2 regions of the Providencia sp. Me31A genome follow, and region 1 is predicted to be linked to the other one. Evidence: predicted binding sites of a transcription regulator. Region 1 holds the regulator's gene; the other holds the start of a gene.

Region 1 (4,829 bases):
ATATCAGCGCACGTTTAGGTGGCCGTAACGACCTCGGCTTCATTCAAATCAGTGGCAGCCAATATAAACAGCGTTTTATGGGAATACCGAGTTCAGAAAATGACAATCCGTTAGCCGGCAATAATGGCCGTCGACCAAATTCAGCCACTGACGATAAACGCATGATGGTGAAAGTGGGCTGGACACCACGTGAAGCTGACGAGTATGTGGTTACCTATCTCAAACAAGATGGTGATAAAAACAGCCCACCAAGTGTGACAAATAAAAAGCCTCAGGTCTGGCAGTGGCCAGCTTATGACAAAGAAAGCGTCTATTTCAATGGTACAACACAAGTAACCAATGATATCGCGTTACAGAGCCGCCTGTACCACGACACATTCAAAAATACACTCCATCAATATAAATCTGTTAAAGACTATGAAAAAGGTATCTATAACTACAGCCGCTATGATGACTACAGCAATGGCGCTGACATGCGTGTTGACTTCACCGTGCGTGAATTAGATATGTTGTCATTTGCCGCCCACTGGAAAGAAGACGTCCACCGCGCCCGTGCCAAAAGAGATGTACCATTCGACCGTTATAAAGATAATACTTACTCTATTGCTACTGAATATCAATGGGTTGCAATGAATAACCTAGACATTATCGGCGGTATTGGCTATGACTGGCGCAAAAGTGCTGACGGTAAGCGCTATGATTATAAATCAGGCGATTTTGAAAAATACGACAACAATAACCAACATGCGTTCAACTGGGAGATGATGGCTCGTTATCACTTAGAAAATACAGATACGGTGCAATTCTCGGTATCAGAAAGAAGCCGTTTCCCAACACAAAAAGAGCGTTATACCAAAGAAAAAATGAAAAGCGATGATACCTTTATCATCAACCCTCATATTGATACAGAACGTGCTCTGACTTACGATTTAACCTACAAAGGACATATCTCTCCAGTTTGGTCATATACATCAAGCATTTATTACAACCACGTCTCTGATGCCATTATGGCGCACCGTGTTGGCACCAACAAAAATGGAGGCTATATACTTGAAAACCGCAATAGCGGCAAAGTCGACTACTTTGGGATTGATTTAGGCACTACCGGTCAAATCACAGATTGGATGGAAGCAGGCCTCAGTTACGGCTATATTCATGCAGATCCTAAACACTACAGTGTCAAACACGTCGCTGAATTACCGACCCACAAAGCTTTTGCTTGGGTGAAATTCACACCATTCGACCCATTTAGCATCACAATTACCGAAGAAGCTAGAAGTTGGGCATTTAACTATGTTGATGCCGAAAGCAAAGTACGTGGCTATGCTAAAACCGACCTACGCTTAGATTATGATTTTGGACAAGGCATTTCTGTTAACACATCCGTCAACAACTTATTCGATAAATCATATGAATACACCAATGGCTACATTGAAGAAGGCCGTAACTATTGGTTAGGTATTGAATATAAATACTAACCCCTAATAGATTAGGCAAGGATTCATTTCTTTGCCTAGTCGTCCTCTCGTTAATGCCATTCACCCTATTCGTATATAAAAAGGCCAATCTCTCCCTTTAACAAATCAAAAAATGAATTAGGCTGAATTTTTGCTCACAATCCATTTTTTCCTCGCACTCTAAAGATCAAAAAACTGTGATAGACTTGGAGCTAGTGAATATATGCATTTTTCTAGGTAGGCTCAGTACAATGAAAAAAATGAGTGAACAGAAAGTACTTGCGATGGCAGAGCAGATTTGCCAATCAAGAGGCGTAAGATTGACTCCACAAAGAGAAACAGTATTACGCCTTATTGCGCAACAGCATGGTGCTATCAGCGCTTATGATTTACTCGATTTGCTGCGAGAGATAGAGCCGCAAGCTAAGCCACCTACGGTTTACCGAGGGCTTGAATTTTTAATGGAACAAGGGTTTATCCACAAAATCGAGTCAACAAATAGCTACGTTGTTTGTCACCATTTTGACAACCCAAGCCATACCTCTGTGATGTTAATTTGTGATCATTGTGGAAGTGTCACAGAAAGTGATTGCACCATAATAGAAGCTGCAATTATCAGCTTAGCAGAGAAACATCAGTTTCATTTGAAACATACTGTCGTTGAAAACCACGGTTTATGTAAAAATTGCGATGAGATTGATAGTTGCCAAGACCACGCACATTGTGGTCATAACCATCAACAACCGATCACCATAAAGAAAAAATGACTTAATCAAAAGAAAGGTCGCATCGCGGCAGATCTCTAAAAATAAATGAAATCTGCCAACAATTACAACGCCATCAAGCCTATCGCACCTGATATTCTAAAAACTAATACCAATCACTATTACGGATAACACCAACAGCTAAACCTTCAATGGTGAAGCTTTGTTCACGTAAATCTACAATAATTGGTGCAAATTCAGGGTTTTCAGCGATTAACTCAACACGATTCCCTTGTTGTTTAAAACGTTTAACAGTCACTTCATCATCAATACGTGCAACGATAACTTGGCCATTATGTGCATTTTGTGTTTTATGTACAGCCAATAAATCACCGTCCATAATACCAATATCTTTCATTGACATCCCATTTACGCGCAATAAAAAATCCGCATGAGGTTTAAATAATTCTGGGTCAACTTGATAATGACTTTCGATATGCTCTTGCGCCAATAATGGTTCGCCTGCGGCGACGCGGCCAATCAGAGGTAACCCCTGATCTTCATTTTCTTCTTCAAGAAGTAGACGGATACCCCGAGATGCACCCGAAACAATCTCAATAACCCCTTTACGAGCCAAAGCCTTTAAATGTTCTTCTGCCGCATTAGGCGAACGAAAGCCAAGGCTTGCTGCTATCTCAGCACGTGTTGGAGGCATACCTGTCTGCGAAATATGATCACGCACCAGATCGTAAACCTGCTGTTGTCGAGCCGTCAGTGCTTTCATTCCGTTCCCCTGTTTGTTTATACAGTCAAGCTGTGAGTATATACAGGTAAATGAAGATTTGGAACAGTTAAATCACTCAATTTCCGCATTTGTTATCGATTTACTTTCTTTACATTCATTTTATGCTGTTAAACAGGTTAACTCGCAAAATAACGCTGCCATAAAACCAACGCCCAAATAAACAATGCCAATCCAATACTCACGAATACCGCAGCTGAGCCAATATCTTTTGCACGACCAGAAAGTTCATGGTACTCGCTACCAATGCGGTCAACCACCGCCTCTATGGCACTGTTAAGTAACTCTACTACAGCCACCAGCACGACAGAGCTAATCAATAAAATTCTATCTACATAGCTGATATCTAAGCAAAATGCGATAATAATGGCAATAACTGCAGCCACTGACTCTTGACGAAATGCAGCTTCATTTACCCAAGCCGCTTTTAAACCCTTTAAGGAATACCCCGCAGCTTTAATCACTCGTGTGAACCCTTTGGTTTGACTTGCCATATTTATTCCTTAAAAAATGCAAACAATTATCGATTTTTACGGTCAAAGTGAATTGTCAGTAACAGATCTACCAATGTCTTTCTGGTATGATTGCACCGCATTGTTAACAAGAGGCTATAATCATTTATGTCACTATGGCGTAAAATATATTACAACACGTTGAATTTACCACTTAAATTATTGGTAAAAAGTAAACTAATACCTTCGGACCCAATTACTGAGTTGCAGCTTGATACGAATCGGCCAACGCTCTATGTATTGCCTTATCACTCAAAGTCCGACCTTCTAACGCTACGTCATCAATGTTTGGCTATCGGTCTGCCTGACCCTTTGATTGATAACGACATCAATGGAACCAAACTTCCCGCTTATGTTTTTATCGATGATGGCCCACGCGTTTTTCGCTATTATTCACCAGATCCTCGCAAAGATTCAGTAAAAACATTCCATGCTTATTTAGATTTGCATAAAAACAATCCAAATCTCGATATTCAAATGCTACCCGCTTCCGTTATGTTTGGTCGCTCACCAGGGCGTGAAGGTCATACGCCAGCACCACCACTGAAGCTGTTAAATGGTGTGCAAAAATTCTTTGCTATCCTGTGGTTAGGGCGCGATAGCTTCGTGCGCTTATCCCCTTTCGTCTCCATTGGTAAAATGGCGCAGGATCACGGCACAGACACCATTATTGCCAATAAGCTCGCCCGCGTTGCTCGTATCCACTATTCACGTCAACGCCTTGCTGCTGTAGGCCCAAAACTACCAGCACGTTATGAGCTATTTAATAAGTTACTTACTTCAAAAGCCATTGAGAAAGCGGTTGAAGACGAAGCTCGCACAAAAAAAATCCCACTGAAAAAAGCGCAACAAAACGCCGTCAATATGATGGAAGAAATTGCGGCTAACTTTTCCTATGAAGCTGTACGCTTAACCGATAGGGTGCTCAGTTGGACATGGAACCGCCTCTATCAAGGTATTAATGTTCAACATGCTGAGCGTGTTCGTCAACTTGCACAAGATGGCCATGAAATTGTCTATGTACCATCACATCGCAGCCATATGGACTACCTACTTCTTTCCTATGTGCTCTATCACCAAGGGCTTGTTCCTCCGCATATAGCCGCTGGGATCAACCTGAACTTCTGGCCTGCAGGCCCGATTTTCCGCCGCTTAGGTGCATTCTTTATTCGCCGTACCTTCAAGGGTAACAAGCTATATTCAACGATTTTCCGTGAGTATTTAAGTGAGTTATTTGCACGCGGGTATTCTATCGAATATTTTGTGGAAGGTGGTCGTTCACGTACAGGTCGTTTGCTGCAACCCAAAACGGGTACCCTTTCTATGACACTGCAAGCCATGTTGCGCGGTGACT
Region 2 (4,829 bases), on a different contig from region 1:
GTAAATGGCTGTGCAGCTTTTTAACCCCCGTAAATCTTCTTGCCCATTGTGACCCCTTTTACCAACGTCATTGGGCACCTGCTTATGGTTTATTACTTCATTGGCACCATAGCAAAATGCTCACTTTATACCCTAAACCTGAAGATTTAACTGAACTGACAGTAACTTTTTATCATAATCACCATGAGTTTTATGCCATCAGCCAAATTATGAAGCGTGTATTACAAGCGCAAGGCGTAGAACTTAAAATTAATATTATTGATTATGATGATTGGTTTAATGGTCAAGCTCAAAGCGATATTTGGTTGGCTACCGCCAATTTTTTCAAGCCACTCGAATTTTCAATTTTTGCCACTTTATATGAAATGCCATTACTTCGCCAATGTCTGGGTAATACCTTAGAAAATGAACTTAATTTGTGGCGCAATAAGCAGTTAGATGTTGAGTCATGGTGTGAAAGCCTAATTGACTCGCAACTCTTCCACCCTATATTTCATCACTGGCTAGAATTGCAAGGACAAAAAACCATGCGAGGAGTACGTATGAATACATTTGGATGGTTTGATTTTAAATCGGCTTGGTTTAAACCTGCTGAGGATAACCTTAACGATCTTCAATAGTTATAAACAGCTAAATTGAATAATAAGGATGTTATTCACTTTTTCTGTGGATATCTATGTGAACAACCTTATAGTAATCAGGGTATATCCCCAAATTGCGTTTTTACAAAAAAACAACCCAAGTCAATAAATACTTATAAATCAATAAATTAAAATCAAAAAAACGCGTTTACCCACTGGCTGTTTTTTTTACTAAGTTGTGCAAGACTTTAACTGAGCAAATATCAAACAACGATGTATTTATCCACAACATATGTGCTTAACTTACTCATTTCATGTGATGCGCGTCAAAAAAATCGTTTCGTCAAGGCTGTAAATACACACAGTAATCCCTGTTTTTCATAGTTATCCAGAAATCCTGTGGATAACCTAGTGCATGATCCTGTGATTATCTTGGGATGAACATGAATAACCTCTATTACAAATGATAAAACGAGTGAATAAATTGTTTTATTCGCCTATATATCATAGGGTTAAAAATAATAGGGGAAAAGTGTTATACTAATTAGATGATGTGAATTATTTTTGCTTGTTTTTTATACATTGATTTGCAAACTATTATGCCATTTATACCACCAGCACCACCCGATAACGAAGCCACCTTAATGAGTAGAGCTCAAGCACTCGCAGGCTATACTCTAGGGGAACTCGCGCAAATTGCAGCACTCCCGATCCCCCCAGATCTCAAACGAGATAAAGGCTGGGTCGGTATGCTATTAGAGTATTATTTAGGTGCAAGTGCGGGCAGTAAAGCCGAGCAAGATTTCGCTCATATTGGTGTTGAACTAAAAACCATTCCTATCGATCGTCATGGGACACCGTTAGAAACAACCTTTGTTTCTGTCGCACCATTAACTGGCAATAGCGGTTTGACGTGGGAAAATAGCCACGTACGACGAAAACTGTCCCGCATCTTGTGGTTCCCTATCGAAGGGGAAAGACAAATTCCTCTCGCACAACGCCGAGTCGCTAATCCATTGATTTGGAGCCCTTCAGTGTTTGAAGAACAATTGTTACGGCAAGATTGGGAAGAGTTAATGGATCTGATTGTATTAGGAAAAGTCGAAACCATCACGGCTCGTCATGGCCAAGTTTTACAAATCCGACCGAAAGCCGCAAACAATAAAGCGCTTACCGAAGCCATTGGCGAGTTTGGTCAACCGATAATGACATTGCCACGCGGTTTTTATCTTAAAAAAGATTTTACCGCCCCCTTGCTGGCTCGGCACTTTAACCTTGCTTAGCCTCAAGACTGTCGCCTGTACCAAAGCAGACGATAAATAATTATCCCTGTTTAATCTTTTGATTGATAAGGTACGCAGATGTTTGAGTGGATACTAGACCCGAATGCTTGGATGGCATTGGCGACACTAACCATATTGGAAATTGTATTAGGGATCGACAATATTATTTTTCTGAGTATTGTTGTCAGCAAGCTACCGGCCCATCAACAAAATAGAGCAAGGCGCACAGGACTCATGGCAGCGATGGTGATGCGCCTGATATTATTAGCTTCCATTGCGTGGTTAGCACAACTAACTACCCCTCTACTTACCTTGTTTGCTCACCCTATATCCGCACGCGATTTAATCCTTTGTGCTGGTGGTATTTTCTTAATTTGGAAAGCAAGCCAAGAGATTTTTGATACGATAGAAGGGGAATATGATGATGGTTTAACGCATCGTCACGTGAGTTCATTTTGGGGAGCTATCGCGCAAATTGCACTTTTAGATATTATTTTCAGTCTAGACTCGGTGATCACGGCGGTCGGTTTGTCTGACCACCTATTTATTATGATGGCGGCGGTTGTTGTCGCAGTGTTGATAATGATGATGGCAGCCAAACCAATTGGGGATTTTGTTGAGCGCTACCCATCGGTGAAGATTTTGGCCTTATCATTTTTAATTTTAGTTGGTTTTACTTTGTTACTTGAAAGCGTCCATGTCCATGTATCAAAAGGCTATATTTATTTTGCTATGTTTTTCTCTATGTCCGTGCAGGTGCTCAATATCTTACGCAGCAAAAAATGGAAAACGAAGCATAAAGCAGATTAGCTCCCTGCTTCAATCGCTTGTTTCGCCGCTTGGATAGCACCTTCAACCGCTTTTTTAGCCTGCGGGCTGTTTTTCCAGCAACTTGAGCCGGTTAGTGCAGCCCCAGAAATTAAAATTTCACTATAAGAAGCTTTACTCAATTGCGCTAATGATGCAAACCCCATCTGCTCCAAACGGCTGATCACCATAGGCCCTACCCCCTTAACCGCTAATAGCACTTGTTTTTCTGACTCGGAAAATGCCATATCATCCTCTATAAGCTAATTAACAGGTAATTGTTGAGCTAATATTTTGCAATTTACCTATTTAATACTTTAAAATTACATACATAACAATGCCAGTTTGAATAATAACTAACTGACCTATCTTATCACTCAGTCTGTACTTGCCTGTTGTAGGAATTCACCATGTATAATGCACCACTGTTAAACCCACATCAACACACTATGATGTTAACTGATGGCCGCCAATTTTGTTGGTTTGAGTCAGGCCCTAAAACAGGTTTTCCAGTTGTTTTCTGTACTGGTGCAGGTATGAGTGGCAATTTGGGTTTCGGATTAGATTTACTGGAAAAGCTCAATATCCGTTTGATTGTGCCTGAGCGTGCTGGACTTGGCGATTCAACGTTTGATGCACAGAAATCCCTAAAAAGCTGTGCAATGGATATTCAAGCGTTATTAGAACACCTAGCTATAGAACAATTTTCTGTGATTGGTTTTTCTCAGGGCGCTGTTTTTGCGATGGCTGTCGCACAATATTGCCATCCAGTTTCAGTCTCTATAGTATCTGGTCAAGACCAATTTGAACACGCTGCCACTCGGGCAATTCTGACAGCCGATGTTGTGAATATGCAAGAACAAGCTTTAAACGCCCCCGATAATTTATCTAATTGGCTATTAAAGAATGTGACTAGTGAATGGCTGCTGGCATTTATCCTCAATTGCAGCGCTGAGGTCGACCAACAACTTTACAATGAAGAGCGTTTCCTCGAAGCATACAGTCACTGTATCCGACGTGCTTTCGCCCAAGGTAACCAAGGGTATGTTCAAGACTTATTGATTGCGCTGCAAAAATGGGGTTTCACACCTGAAGATATCCGTGTGCCAGTCACGTTATGGTATGGAAAACTCGATATGAGTACCGTTCATTCCCCTGACTTTGGCAAAACATTAGCTACCCGTTTTCCTAATTGCCAACACCATTTACTAAGCAATGAAGGTGGCTCCCTACTTTGGACACAAGCGGGTGCTATTTTGGCCGATATTCAACAACAAGTTAAGTGATCAAAAAGGCCTCAGTGATACTATTCACTAAGGCCTTATCAAAGTAGAAACATTACTTTTTCGAATTAACGATAGACAATCCCACCGTCAGTCAAAATTGACTGTCCAGTAATGTAGTCAGAATCATCACTGGCTAAGAATGCCACTAAACTAGCAACGTCATCAGGGGTTTGCGCACGACCAAGCGCGATACCTTCGACATATTTTTTGTAAGTCTCGCCTTTTGGTGCCCCAGTAATTTCAGCGAAACGTTCATCAATTTCTACCCACATATCAGTACCAACAATACCTGGGCAATAAGCATTTACAGTGATCCCTGAACTTGCGTATTCTTTAGCCGCCGCTTGAGTTAACGCGCGAACCGCAAATTTTGTTGCAGAATAAACACCTAACATAGCAAAACCATCGTGGCCTGCAATGGAGGATGCATTGATGATTTTTCCTTTATGCTTACGCTCTTTGAATTTCTCGCTAGCCGCTTGAATCCCCCACATGGTGCCGTCCACATTGATTTTGAAGATTAAATCCATATCTTCTTGGCGTACATCAGCGATTGGCTTAACTTGAGCAATCCCTGCGTTGTTAATCATTACATCGAAACCACCTAACTCAGCTTCCGCATGAGCAACCGCAGCAAATACTTGGTCACGTTGACTAATATCCGCAGCAAATGTTGAAACTTTACGGCCTAATGCTGCAATTTCTTTAGCAACATCTTCAAGTTTGTCTTTTTTCAAATCTACCAACGCAATATCAGCGCCTTCTTTAGCTAAACGTAATGCAATACTACGACCAATACCTTGAGCTGCACCAGTAACTAAAACAACTTTATTATTTAACGCCATACTTATCTCCTACGGAATGATAGCCAA

What was found. The regulator LexA, encoded in region 1, represses DNA repair genes until DNA is damaged. The targets are predictions, from matches to a motif close to TNCTGTATGTACATACAGNA.
Region 2: mutH (DNA mismatch repair endonuclease MutH) is a predicted target of LexA. The motif match lies at 929-948, and genes of this name have one in related genera.

What each region holds. Positions count from the first base shown of each region.
Region 1 covers NZ_JBKQGZ010000024.1:26,123-30,951, reverse strand. Annotated here, with positions in the region: gene ACLPIE_RS18180 (TonB-dependent receptor plug domain-containing protein) at 1-1,478, shown strand, start outside; gene zur (zinc uptake transcriptional repressor Zur) at 1,709-2,224, shown strand; gene lexA (transcriptional repressor LexA) at 2,328-2,945, opposite strand; gene ACLPIE_RS18165 (diacylglycerol kinase) at 3,083-3,457, opposite strand; gene plsB (glycerol-3-phosphate 1-O-acyltransferase PlsB) at 3,584-4,829, shown strand, end outside.
Region 2 covers NZ_JBKQGZ010000006.1:157,189-162,017, reverse strand. Annotated here, with positions in the region: gene sgrR (HTH-type transcriptional regulator SgrR) at 1-620, shown strand, start outside; gene mutH (DNA mismatch repair endonuclease MutH) at 1,181-1,864, shown strand; gene ACLPIE_RS06790 (TerC family protein) at 1,943-2,674, shown strand; gene ACLPIE_RS06785 (helix-hairpin-helix domain-containing protein) at 2,671-2,919, opposite strand; gene ACLPIE_RS06780 (alpha/beta fold hydrolase) at 3,082-3,957, shown strand; gene ACLPIE_RS06775 (acetoin reductase) at 4,023-4,802, opposite strand.